DNA from 3 places in the Pantoea sp. X-Soil-TKNS-1211 genome. Region 2 is predicted to be linked to each of the others. Evidence: predicted binding sites of a transcription regulator. Region 2 holds the regulator's gene; each other region holds the start of a gene.

Region 1 (4,124 bases), 380 kb from region 2:
GCCGTACACCATGGTGCGACCATCTTTCAATCGTGCCGCCGCCGGATTAAGGGTGTGGAAGGGCTGTTTGCCCGGTGCCAGTGCCAGCAAATGGCCTGGCTGTAAACTGAACGCCGCACCACGGTTCTGCCAGGTAATGCCGGTGCCCGGCAGCACCACGCCGCTGCCGAATTCGTGATAGATACTCTGGATAAAGGAGACTGCCAGCCCGCTGCTGTCCATCACCCCCATCCACACGGTATCACCCGGACCTTTGCCAGTGCCCCAGGGGGCGGCGGCGGCATCATCAATCTGTGCGGCGAGCCCCGCCAGATGATCGGCATCCAGCAGGCTTTGCACATCAATGTCGATATGGCGTGGATCTGTAATATGTTGATCGCGCAGGCCAAAGGCTTGCTTGGTGGCTTCGACGATGCGGTGCACGGTCTGGGCTTCATCCGCTTCCGCCATGTTGAGGCAGTCGGTCATGCCCAGAATCGCCAGCGATACCAACCCCTGAGTGGGTGGTGTCATGTTCCAGATATCGCCTTCGCTGTGCGCCAGATGCAATGGGGTGCAACGGCGTGCCTGCTGGCGTTGCAGATCTTCCAGCGTGATTGGCATGCCCAGCGCGGACATTTCACGTGCCAGATGGTGCGCCAGCTCGCCACGATAAAAACTGTCTAAACCCTGCTCGCATAACAGGCTGAGGGTATTCGCCAGCGCCGGTTGGGTGAAACGGCTGCCTGCGGCAGGTACTTCGCCATCCGGCAGGAAGTTGGCGGCAAAGCCGGGCTGATCCTGCAATTCATCACGTTTCGCGGCGGTAGCTGCCGCCTGCGAAGCGGTGACGGGAATGCCATCGGCAGCATAGCGGATGGCATCACGCAGCAGGCGCGCAACCGGCAACGCCGGGTTGCCCAACTCAGCGGAGAAGGCCAGTGCCTCCTGCCAACCGCTGACGGTACCTGCCACGGTCAGGGCAGCTTTGGGGCCACGGTGTGGAATTTTCGTTGCGCCGTGATAGAAATCAAAATGCGCCAGCGAGCCAGCAGCACCACTGGCATCAATGGCGATCGGATCGCCGCCCGGTGGGACGATCAGCCAGAAGCCATCACCGCCTAAGCCATTCATATGCGGGTAAACCACGGCGATAGTGGCCGCAGCGGCCACCATAGCTTCGATGGCGTTACCCCCTTCGCGCAGGACGGCTAACGCACTTTCGCTGGCGAGATGATGAGGGGTCACGGCCATACCTAATGGGGCCATATTGCTCTGTATCATAGTGAACTCATTTTTGGGTACATGGCAAAGTTATAGCAAGAGCTGTTCCAGTTTTGGTCGGACACCATTGTGGATCGATTTATGCTAGCTTGTGATGAAACGAAAGTTACAGGACGAATGATGAAACAGCTAGATGAACGCCTCCGCAGTCACTATCCGCAACTGTCGCCGCAGGAGCAGCGCATTGCCGATTTTGTCTTTGACCATTTTGATGACCTGATCAGCTACAACAGCGCCGAGCTGGCGCGGCTGAGCGGCGTATCAAAAGCCACGGTGAGCCGGCTGTTTAAGCGCCTGGGTTACGAAAAATATAAAGACATGCGCGATGAGCTGCGTACGCTGCGCCAGAGCGGCATGCCGCTGACGGATAACCGTGATGCGGTGCAGGGCAATACGCTGCTGTCGCGTCACTACAAGCAGGAGATGGCTAACCTGACGCAGTGGGTCAACAGCATCGATCCGCAGCAATTTGGCGAAGTGATTCAGGCGCTGGCACAGGCAAAACGCTTGTTTATCATTGGGATGCGTAACGCCTATCCGGTGGCGCTGCACCTGCGTCAGCAGTTGATGCAGGCCCGTCCCCAGGTGCATGTGCTGCCGCAGCCGGGCCAAACGCTGGGTGAGGAGCTGGTGGATATCACCCCTGAGGATGTGGTGGTGGTGATGGCGTTTCGCCGTCGTCCGCGCATCATTCGTCCACTGATGCAGCAGTTACAACAGAATAACATCCCGGTGTTGGCGCTGTGCGAACCCCAGGCACAGGGCATCATTACCCTGGCGCGCTGGCAGTTGTGCGCACCGCTCGACAGCGTCTCCGCCTTCGATAGTTACGCCTCCGCCATGAGCCTGATTAACCTGCTGGCGAATGCGTTGCTACATGAAATGTTGTCGCAGGGACGTCAGCGTATTCACCACATTGCCGACCTTTACCAGCATCTGGATGAGCTGGAACACCGTTAAAGGGCACCTTTTTGGTGCTTTGCACCTTTTTTGATCGCTGAAACCTCCGGGTCACTCGCCCGTTTTTTTCCACCTGATAATGCTGAAACCCTGATTTTACGTGGAAGTGTTCTTTTCGTTTCGGTTGGCACATTAGTTGCAGAACGATTCATAAAGAATCTTTTGTTTCACGTAAACTCACCGGGGTGCATAATGAAAAAAGTTTTAATGGCGGTAGCGGGCGCTGCGCTGATGATGGCGCAGGTTGGTAGCGCGATGGCCGATCAGTTGCAGGACATCCAGAAACGCGGCGTAATCCGCATCGCCGTGCCGCAGGACTTCCCGCCGTTCGGTTCTGTCGGCACCGATTTACAGCCACAAGGCTACGACATCGACATGGCGAAGTACCTCGCTAAAGAGATGAAACTGAAGTTGCAGCTGGTGCCGGTTTCCAGCGCCAACCGCGTGCCTTACCTGCAAACCGACAAAGTCGATCTGGTGATCTCCAGCATGGGGAAAAACGCCGAACGTGAAAAAGTGATCGACTTCAGCCGCGCGTACGCCCCGTTCTTCCTGGGCGTATTTGGTCCGAAAGGCGAAGAAATCAAAGATGCGGCAGCGCTGAGCGGCAAATCCATCGGCGTAACCCGTGGTGCGGTGGAAGACATGGTACTGACCGGCGTGGCACCGAAAGATGCCGAGGTGAAACGTTACGAAGATAACAACACCACGCTATCTGCTTATCTTTCTGGTCAGGTGCAGTTTATTGCGACCGGCAACCTGGTAGTGGCCGCGATTGCCCGTCAAAACCCGGCTAAAGCACCGGTGCCGCAGTTTATGCTGAAAGATTCCCCGTGCTTTATCGGTCTGAAGAAGGACGAGCCAGCGCTGAAAGATAAAGTGAATGCGCTGATTGAGCAGGGCATTAAAGATGGCACCCTGAACAAGCTGTCCGAAGAGTGGCTGAAAGCACCACTGCCGGCCAACCTCGGCGCATAAGAAGGACGGCCAATGATTGGGCAACTTAACTTTGCTGAACTCTGGCCGCACTGGCCGGAGCTGCTGGCAGGGCTGTGGGTCACCATCCAACTGACGGTGCTGGCTACCGTGGGTGGCGTGGCGCTGGGGATTCTCGGCGCAGCGCTGCGCAGCGGCAAACCCAGCCTGGCGGGTCGCATCTGGGGCATTTACGTCGAGCTGATTCGTAACACGCCTTTTGTGGTGCAGCTGTTCTTTATCGTCTTTGGTTTACCCAATCTTGGTCTGAAGCTGACGGCGGGCGAAGCTGCGTTGCTGGCGATGCTGATTAACCTCGGTGCCTACAGTACCGAGATTATTCGCGCCGGTATCCAGGTGACACCAAAAGGGCAGTGGGAAGCGGGCCGCGTACTTGGCCTGACTCGTAGCCAGACGTTTCTCCGCGTGGTGCTGCCGCCGTCGCTGCAACGTATTTATCCGGCGCTGGTCAGCCAGTGCATCATCGTGATGCTGGGATCCTCAGTGGTGTCGCAGGTCTCCTATGAAGAACTGACCTTCGCCGCCAACCTGATCCAGTCGCGAACCTTTTTGAGTTTTGAAGTCTATTTGGTGACCACGTTGATCTACCTGGCGTTGTCGATTGCCATGCGTCAGCTGCTGCTGGCGGTGGGACGTAAATGGTTTGGAGCGCAGCCATCATGACCACGTTTACCGATTGGGACATCGTGCGCAACCTGCTGCTGGCGGCGCGCTGGACGATTTTGCTGTCGCTGGTGGCCTTCTTTGGCGGCACGCTGGTGACGCTGCCACTGCTGTTCCTGCGCCTGCTGCGTAAGCCGTGGCTGTTGCGGGTGATCCGTGGCTATACCGAACTGTTCCAGGGCACGCCACTGCTGATGCAACTGTTTTTGGCCTTCTTCGGTGTCGCGCTGTTTGGTATCGAC
Region 2 (4,124 bases):
TGGCAATACCATTGCCAATACCGGTACTGCCCATGCGTTCACGGGTGAGGATCGCTTCGAAAAGCGTCTGGTGAGGCAGATTGAGCTGTTTCGCTGCCAGCTCGCTGATTATTTCCAGCGCACGTTTTTTACTCTGGCAGTGTACGCCGCTGCGGGTGCAGTCCAGCGTGAGGACCGAGCTCAATTCCAGTGTCAGATCGTTGTTCATCATCGTTTCACTTGCGAGTTCACATAGCCGCGAGGATCACTCACTTTACCCCGATAGCGGGAAAAATACAGTTATCCTGTTGGCGCTTGCGCAGATGACAAAACGGGGCGGTTAGCCCGCCCCATTCTGTGCTCTAAGTGCCGAACCGGTCAGCACTCTGCAAGCGTGAAGGTTAGTGTTTTTTCAGTTTGTCTTTATGTTTGGTCAACTGACGGGAAAGCTTGTCGATCAATCCGTCAATGGCCGCGTACATGTCTTCCGCTTCCGATGTCGCGTGCAATTCACCGCCGTTCACATGCAGTGTTGCATCAGCAATCTGCGTTACCTTTTCCACTTTCAGAACAATATAGACCTGATTAATCCGATCAAAATAGTGTTCCAGTTTGGCAAATTTACTATTTACAAATTCGCGCAGCGGTTCGGTAATCTCTACATTCAGTCCGGTAAGGTTTATTTGCATAGGTCTTCCTTCTCAATACATTCAAACCAGCTGCTTACGCTGATTCGAGGGCGGGATGGACAAAGACTCGCGATACTTAGCAACCGTACGGCGGGCCACCATGATGCCCTGTTCAGATAACATGGAGGTCAGTTTGCTGTCGCTCAAGGGTTTTGCGGGATTTTCCGCAGAGATCAATTTTTTCACCAACGCACGAATCGCCGTCGATGAGGCTTCGCCGCCACCTTCGGTATTCACATGACTGGAGAAAAAATATTTCAGTTCAAAGATGCCACGCGGGCTATGTAGATACTTTTGCGTAGTCACACGGGAAATCGTGGATTCATGCATATCCACAGCCTGAGCGATGTCCGCCAGCACCATGGGACGCATGAACTCCTCGCCCTGTTCAAAAAACGCCTGCTGCTGCTCGACAATACAGCGTGTCACTTTCAGCAGCGTGTCGTTACGGCTCTCCAGGCTCTTAATCAGCCATTTGGCTTCCTGTAAATTGCTGCGGATAAACTGGCTGTCGCTATCATTACGTGCAGCGCCGCCCATTGCAGCATAGTGCTGATTAATCTTGAGACGTGGCACGCTGTCGGCATTCAGTTCTACCGTCCAACGTGTGCCGATTTTTCGCACCAGTACATCCGGGATGACGTACTCAGGTTCGCTGGTGTTGACCGATTGACCCGGACGCGGATCAAGCGATTGAATCAGCACCATCGCCTCTTTCAGTACATCTTCTTTCAGGCGCGTCATACGCATCAGGCTGCGGAAATCGTGATTGGCTAACAGATCAAGATGCTCGCTAACGATTAAACGCGCTTCCGCCAGCATTGGCGTATCGGTGGCATATTGAGAAAGCTGCACCAGCAGGCAGTCACGCAGGTCACGCGCGCCAACGCCAACCGGATCGAAACGCTGCACGCGTTTTAAAACCGCTTCTACTTCTTCCAGCGTGAGTTCTTCATCACCGATGCTGTCACAAATATCCTGGATCGTCACCGTGAGATAACCGGTGTCGTCGATAGCATCAACAATTGAGGTTGCAATGGCGCGATCGGTATCAGTGAACGGCGTCAGCTCAACCTGCCACATCAGGTAATCCTGCAACGACTGGGTGGTTTCACCCTGATAAACCGGTAGTTCATCATCCTGGTAATCTGTTCCGGTACCAGAAGGCGTTCCGGCGGTGTAGATTTCATCCCAGGTTGCATCGAGCGGCAGCTCTTCCGGCATCTCTTTTTGTTCCAGCGCCTCGCGAGTATCGAGTGCCTCATTTTCCTGATATTCGCGAGCGTCTACTTCCTCGTGTACTTCTGATTGTTCAAGCAATGGGTTGCTTTCCAGCGCCAATTGTAATTCCTGCTGGAGTTCAAGCGTAGAGAGTTGCAGCAAGCGGATTGCTTGCTGCAACTGGGGTGTCATCGCCAGCTGTTGGCTGAGCCTGAGTTGCAAACCTTGCTTCATAATCCGGATTGAGTTTCCTAAGCAAACGTCGGAGGTTACGACACCTTATCAGAGTCTGAACTCTTCGCCCAAATAAACACGCTTAACCTGCTCATCTGCAAGTATTTCATCGGGAGTGCCGTGGGCAATCAAATGCCCCTGACTGACGATGTAAGCGCGTTCACAGACGGCAAGGGTTTCGCGTACGTTGTGGTCGGTAATCAGCACACCCAACCCGCTATCGCGCAAATGTTCAATGATCTTCTTGATATCAATAACGGAAATGGGGTCAACTCCGGCAAAAGGCTCATCCAGCAGGATGAATTTAGGATTGGCGGCCAGCGCGCGGGCAATCTCGACACGACGGCGTTCACCGCCGGAAAGTGCCTGACCCATGCTGTCACGCAGGTGTTCAATGTGGAACTCTTCCATGAGTTCGTTGGCACGATCCTGGCGTTGTTCTTCGGTGAGATCGTCACGGATCTGCAACACCGCCATCAGGTTGTCGTAAACGCTAAGGCGACGGAAAATTGACGCTTCCTGCGGCAGATAGCCGATGCCGCGACGTGCACGTGCATGCAGCGGCAGAATGCTGATGTCTTCATCATCAATCACAATACGACCGGCATCGCGTGGCACGATACCGACCACCATGTAGAAGGTGGTCGTTTTACCGGCCCCGTTGGGGCCAAGCAAACCGACGATTTCGCCGGATTTAACTTGCAGGCTAACGTCTTCTACCACGCGGCGGCCTTTGTAGGCTTTCGCCAGGTTTTCAGCGATCAGTGTGGCCATAGAAATTAGTTACTCTTTTTTTGGCTCTGGGAGGAACCGTTTTTGTCCTGCAACTGCGACGGCACCAGCACGGTGGTCACACGTTTGCTCTGGCCCTGACTGTAGGCCTGCATTTTCTGTTCTTTCACCAGATAGGTGATGCGATCGCCTTTGATGTTGCTGTCCAGCTGTTCAATGTAGGCGTTACCGGTCAGCTCAACAAAGTCATTCGCCAGTTCGTAGTGAAGTTTGGCGGCATGGCCTTGCACCGGCTTACCGTTGTCCTGCATCTGATAAAAGGTCGCTGGGTTGCCCCAGGCATCAACAATGGTTTTTTTGCTGTCGCCGCCCGGACGGGTGACGACCACTTTGTCAGCGGTGATCTTGATCGATCCCTGCGTAACGATCACGTTGCCAGTGAAGGTAGCGACGTTGCCTTGCAGATCCAGCGACTGATTCTCTGAATCGATATTGACGGGTTTGTCCGAGTCCCCGGTTAATGCCAGAGCGGGCAGGCTGGTGGCTAACAGGGCGCTGACCAGCAGTAATTTAAGGCTGTTGTTTTTCATTTTGGATTTCATAGGAGGATTTGACCTTTTCAATCAACTGGGCATTTTTCGTCCGTAGGTTGCCGCGCATCTTCATGCCAGTAGAGTTAAAACTGCGGCCATAAAGGGTGACCTGATCGTCAGAGGTGACATCCTGGGTGACGAGATTGACCACCGCATTATCGGTTTTAATGCGCTCCAGCTCCGAATCCTGCGTCAGGGTGTTCACTTCAACATGGCCGTAAAGATAAAGCATACGATCTTTGGTGAGCTTTGCCTTGTCGGCGCGCACAGACCAGGTCGGAATTTTGTTCACGTCGTAAGTGGTCATCACCGGATTATCGAACCAGCTCAGTTCATCGGCAGCAAAGTAGGTCACTTTATCCGAAATCAATTTATAGGCCAGCGCACCGTCTGGATTGTACACCACGGTGTGAGAAGTCGAGCTAGTGTAAGTCGGCTCCTGGTCATTGGTGGTTACCGGCGCTTTGCTCTCATCCTGGTTGGTAAGATTCCAGCCAATCAGCACCAGAGCGATTAGGGCCAGAATCAGCGTTATCCAACGCCTGCTTTTACTCATACTGATTGCCCTTTGGCATCCTCAAATTTGTTCTGCGCCATTAAGATCAGATCGCAAAGTTCACGTACCGCGCCACGACCACCGGCAATACGGGTGACGTAATGCGCGCGCGGCAACAGA
Region 3 (4,124 bases), 940 kb from region 2:
TATACGGTTAACCTTGCTACAGAATATAAGTCGCTGACCCATTATACAAAAGGTACGCAGTCACCTAACAAGTAGGCTCCCACTGCTTGTACGTACACGGTTTCAGGTTCTGTTTCACTCCCCTCGCCGGGGTTCTTTTCGCCTTTCCCTCACGGTACTGGTTCACTATCGGTCAGTCAGGAGTATTTAGCCTTGGAGGATGGTCCCCCCATATTCAGACAGGATACCACGTGTCCCGCCCTACTCATCGAACTCACAGTATGTGCATCTTCGTGTACGGGAGTATCACCCTGTACCCTGCGACTTTCCAGACGCTTCCACTGACACACAAACTGATTCAGGTTCTGGGCTGTTCCCCGTTCGCTCGCCGCTACTGGGGGAATCTCGGTTGATTTCTTTTCCTCGGGGTACTTAGATGTTTCAGTTCCCCCGGTTCGCCTCGTTAACCTATGTATTCAGTTAACGATGATGCACAGAGTGCACCGGGTTTCCCCATTCGGACATCGTCGGCTGTAGCGGTTCATATCACCTTACCGACGCTTTACGCAGATTAGCACGTCCTTCATCGCCTCTGACTGCCAGGGCATCCACCGTGTACGCTTAGTCGCTTAACCTCACAACCCACAGGCGTTTTCACGCATGCAGACTGCAAGCATTTGAGAGACTCGAACACATCGCTTTCATTTCTTATTACGGAGAAATGAAACAACGTGTCGTTTCAAATTTTCAGCTTGTTCCGGATTGTTAAAGAGCAAATACTTCGCAGCATGCTGAATCAGCATACTCTGAAGTATTGTGGGTAACGCCTTTCACTCATTACCAGCAAGTGGCGTCCCCTAGGGGATTCGAACCCCTGTTACCGCCGTGAAAGGGCGGTGTCCTGGGCCTCTAGACGAAGGGGACACAGGGGTGTCGTCGTCAAGACGGCTTGCTCATGACTTTTATCAGACAATCTGTGTGAGCACTTCGAAGGAAGGTATCTTCAGGTAAGGAGGTGATCCAACCGCAGGTTCCCCTACGGTTACCTTGTTACGACTTCACCCCAGTCATGAATCACAAAGTGGTAAGCGCCCTCCCGAAGGTTAAGCTACCTACTTCTTTTGCAACCCACTCCCATGGTGTGACGGGCGGTGTGTACAAGGCCCGGGAACGTATTCACCGTAGCATTCTGATCTACGATTACTAGCGATTCCGACTTCATGGAGTCGAGTTGCAGACTCCAATCCGGACTACGACGCACTTTATGAGGTCCGCTTGCTCTCGCGAGATCGCTTCTCTTTGTATGCGCCATTGTAGCACGTGTGTAGCCCTGGCCGTAAGGGCCATGATGACTTGACGTCATCCCCACCTTCCTCCGGTTTATCACCGGCAGTCTCCTTTGAGTTCCCGACCGAATCGCTGGCAACAAAGGATAAGGGTTGCGCTCGTTGCGGGACTTAACCCAACATTTCACAACACGAGCTGACGACAGCCATGCAGCACCTGTCTCAGAGTTCCCGAAGGCACCAAAGCATCTCTGCTAAGTTCTCTGGATGTCAAGGCCAGGTAAGGTTCTTCGCGTTGCATCGAATTAAACCACATGCTCCACCGCTTGTGCGGGCCCCCGTCAATTCATTTGAGTTTTAACCTTGCGGCCGTACTCCCCAGGCGGTCGACTTAACGCGTTAGCTCCGGAAGCCACGCCTCAAGGGCACAACCTCCAAGTCGACATCGTTTACAGCGTGGACTACCAGGGTATCTAATCCTGTTTGCTCCCCACGCTTTCGCACCTGAGCGTCAGTCTTTGTCCAGGGGGCCGCCTTCGCCACCGGTATTCCTCCAGATCTCTACGCATTTCACCGCTACACCTGGAATTCTACCCCCCTCTACAAGACTCCAGCCTGCCAGTTTCGAATGCAGTTCCCAGGTTAAGCCCGGGGATTTCACATCCGACTTGACAGACCGCCTGCGTGCGCTTTACGCCCAGTAATTCCGATTAACGCTTGCACCCTCCGTATTACCGCGGCTGCTGGCACGGAGTTAGCCGGTGCTTCTTCTGCGGGTAACGTCAATTGCTGAAGCTATTAACTCCAACACCTTCCTCCCCGCTGAAAGTACTTTACAACCCGAAGGCCTTCTTCATACACGCGGCATGGCTGCATCAGGCTTGCGCCCATTGTGCAATATTCCCCACTGCTGCCTCCCGTAGGAGTCTGGACCGTGTCTCAGTTCCAGTGTGGCTGGTCATCCTCTCAGACCAGCTAGGGATCGTCGCCTAGGTGAGCCATTACCCCACCTACTAGCTAATCCCATCTGGGTTCATCCGATGGTGTGAGGCCCGAAGGTCCCCCACTTTGGTCTTGCGACGTTATGCGGTATTAGCTACCGTTTCCAGTAGTTATCCCCCTCCATCGGGCAGATCCCCAGACATTACTCACCCGTCCGCCACTCGTCACCCGAGGAGCAAGCTCCTCTGTGCTACCGTTCGACTTGCATGTGTTAGGCCTGCCGCCAGCGTTCAATCTGAGCCATGATCAAACTCTTCAATTTAAGTTTGATGCTCAAAGAATTAAACTTCGTAATGAATTACGTGTTCACTCTTGAGACTTGATATTTTTTAAGTCCGTAGACTTTTGATATCAATCCTGCGAGTGCCCACACAGATTGTCTGATAAATTGTTAAAGAGCAGTGCGAACAGCGGGTTAACCGTCTGTCGCGAGGTGGCGTATATTACGCTTTCCTCCTTCAGAGTCAATCTCTTTTTCGAGATTTTTCTCTGGCGGGATGAATCACTTCGTCCCTCGCTGACCGTCTGCGTTGCCGCTTTGCCGTGTCAGTGGAGGCGCATTATAGGGATCCGAATTTTTTGCACAACCCCTTTTTTCGATCTTTTTATTCGACTGGCGAGTTTTCATCCTTTCTGCCGAGATCACGAACGATCCGCTCAAAAATCAGCTTGTCTGTCGCTCTAATCGCGCTCAGGCTAGGGATAAATGAGTAAAAGGAGAAAGATCATGTCAACAGCCTTACGTCCCTATAAAAGCAGCTACCCACAAACTGGCGATCGGGTAATGATCGATAAAAGCAGTGTTGTGGTCGGCGATGTCATCATGGGAGACGATGTCAGTATCTGGCCACTGGTCGCTATTCGTGGTGATGTGAATCAGGTGGTCATTGGCGCGCGCACCAACATTCAGGATGGCAGCGTACTTCATGTCACGCATAAATCAGCCAGCAATCCTGCGGGCTATCCACTGGTAATTGGTGAAGACGTTACCGTCGGTCACAAAGCCATGCTGCATGGCTGTACTATCGGCGATCGTGTTTTGGTTGGCATGGGATCGATTCTGCTGGACGGCGTAATAGTAGAAGAAGACGTGATGATTGGTGCAGGCAGCCTGGTCCCCCCAGGGAAACGGCTGGAAAGCGGCTACCTTTATCTAGGTAGCCCGGTGAAGCAAATTCGCCCACTCAACGAAGCAGAGATCAAGGCACTCCGTTACTCGGCAAACAACTATGTTGGTTGGAAAAATGATTATCTCGCTCAGGAGAGCCAGACCCAGCCTTGATTATCAACCTCGTCATTGAGGATAAGTTGTTCGGCTTCATCTTCCAGATCCCAGCGATTGGCGCTAAATAGCGCCATCGCTTCCCCCTCCCCGAATCTGTCATGCAGTTCATCTGAAGAGATCGCACACATCAGCCCCATACCGTTGACCTGTGCCGGGAAACATACCACCTGACGATGCTGATCCCACTCTTCACGATCCGGGAACTGGATAGCCTGATTCACGACTGCATCGCTGCTTTTAACTGCGCAATGACAGGCGTGATCTCTGGCATCACACCATGCCATAACTGGAAAGCATGTGCCGCCTGCCCTACCAGCATACCTAATCCATCGGCGAGTTGCCGCGCGCCCTGTTGCTGGCACCAAAGCAAAAATGGCGTCAGACCCTGTTGATAGAACATGTCATAGCAACGGGTATGGTGAGAAATCAATGAAACCGGTAAAGGTGGCACTTTTCCATCCACTCCGCTGGAGGTGGCGTTAACAATCAGATCAAATGACTGACCAGCCAACGCGTCGAAACCACAGGCATTGATGGCACCACTGTGGCGGAAGATCTCTGCCAACAACTCT

What was found. Region 2 encodes sigma-54, which starts transcription at its own class of promoters, with help from an activator protein. Its sites were predicted from a motif close to GTTGGCACANNTTTCGCTNT; they were not measured.
Region 1: AC6I8W_RS04210 (gamma-glutamyltransferase family protein) is a predicted target of sigma-54. The motif match lies at 1,296-1,315, and genes of this name have one in related genera.
Region 3: AC6I8W_RS18660 (gamma carbonic anhydrase family protein) is a predicted target of sigma-54. The motif match lies at 2,700-2,719, and genes of this name have one in related genera.

The regions. Positions count from the first base shown of each region.
Region 1 covers NZ_AP035953.1:941,170-945,293, forward strand. The annotation lists gene AC6I8W_RS04210 (gamma-glutamyltransferase family protein) at 1-1,263, opposite strand, end outside; gene hpxU (MurR/RpiR family transcriptional regulator HpxU) at 1,384-2,223, shown strand; gene AC6I8W_RS04220 (hypothetical protein) at 2,220-2,375, opposite strand; gene AC6I8W_RS04225 (transporter substrate-binding domain-containing protein) at 2,416-3,201, shown strand; gene AC6I8W_RS04230 (amino acid ABC transporter permease) at 3,214-3,882, shown strand; gene AC6I8W_RS04235 (amino acid ABC transporter permease) at 3,879-4,124, shown strand, end outside.
Region 2 covers NZ_AP035953.1:556,557-560,680, forward strand. The annotation lists gene ptsN (PTS IIA-like nitrogen regulatory protein PtsN) at 1-208, opposite strand, end outside; gene hpf (ribosome hibernation promoting factor) at 381-668, opposite strand; gene rpoN (RNA polymerase factor sigma-54) at 690-2,123, opposite strand; gene lptB (LPS export ABC transporter ATP-binding protein) at 2,172-2,897, opposite strand; gene lptA (lipopolysaccharide ABC transporter substrate-binding protein LptA) at 2,903-3,457, opposite strand; gene lptC (LPS export ABC transporter periplasmic protein LptC) at 3,426-4,004, opposite strand; gene kdsC (3-deoxy-manno-octulosonate-8-phosphatase KdsC) at 4,001-4,124, opposite strand, start outside.
Region 3 covers NZ_AP035953.1:3,966,548-3,970,671, forward strand. The annotation lists rRNA gene AC6I8W_RS18645 (23S ribosomal RNA) at 1-614, opposite strand, end outside; tRNA gene AC6I8W_RS18650 (tRNA-Glu) at 828-903, opposite strand; rRNA gene AC6I8W_RS18655 (16S ribosomal RNA) at 988-2,529, opposite strand; gene AC6I8W_RS18660 (gamma carbonic anhydrase family protein) at 2,995-3,549, shown strand; gene AC6I8W_RS18665 (DUF1488 family protein) at 3,525-3,773, opposite strand; gene aroE (shikimate dehydrogenase) at 3,770-4,124, opposite strand, start outside.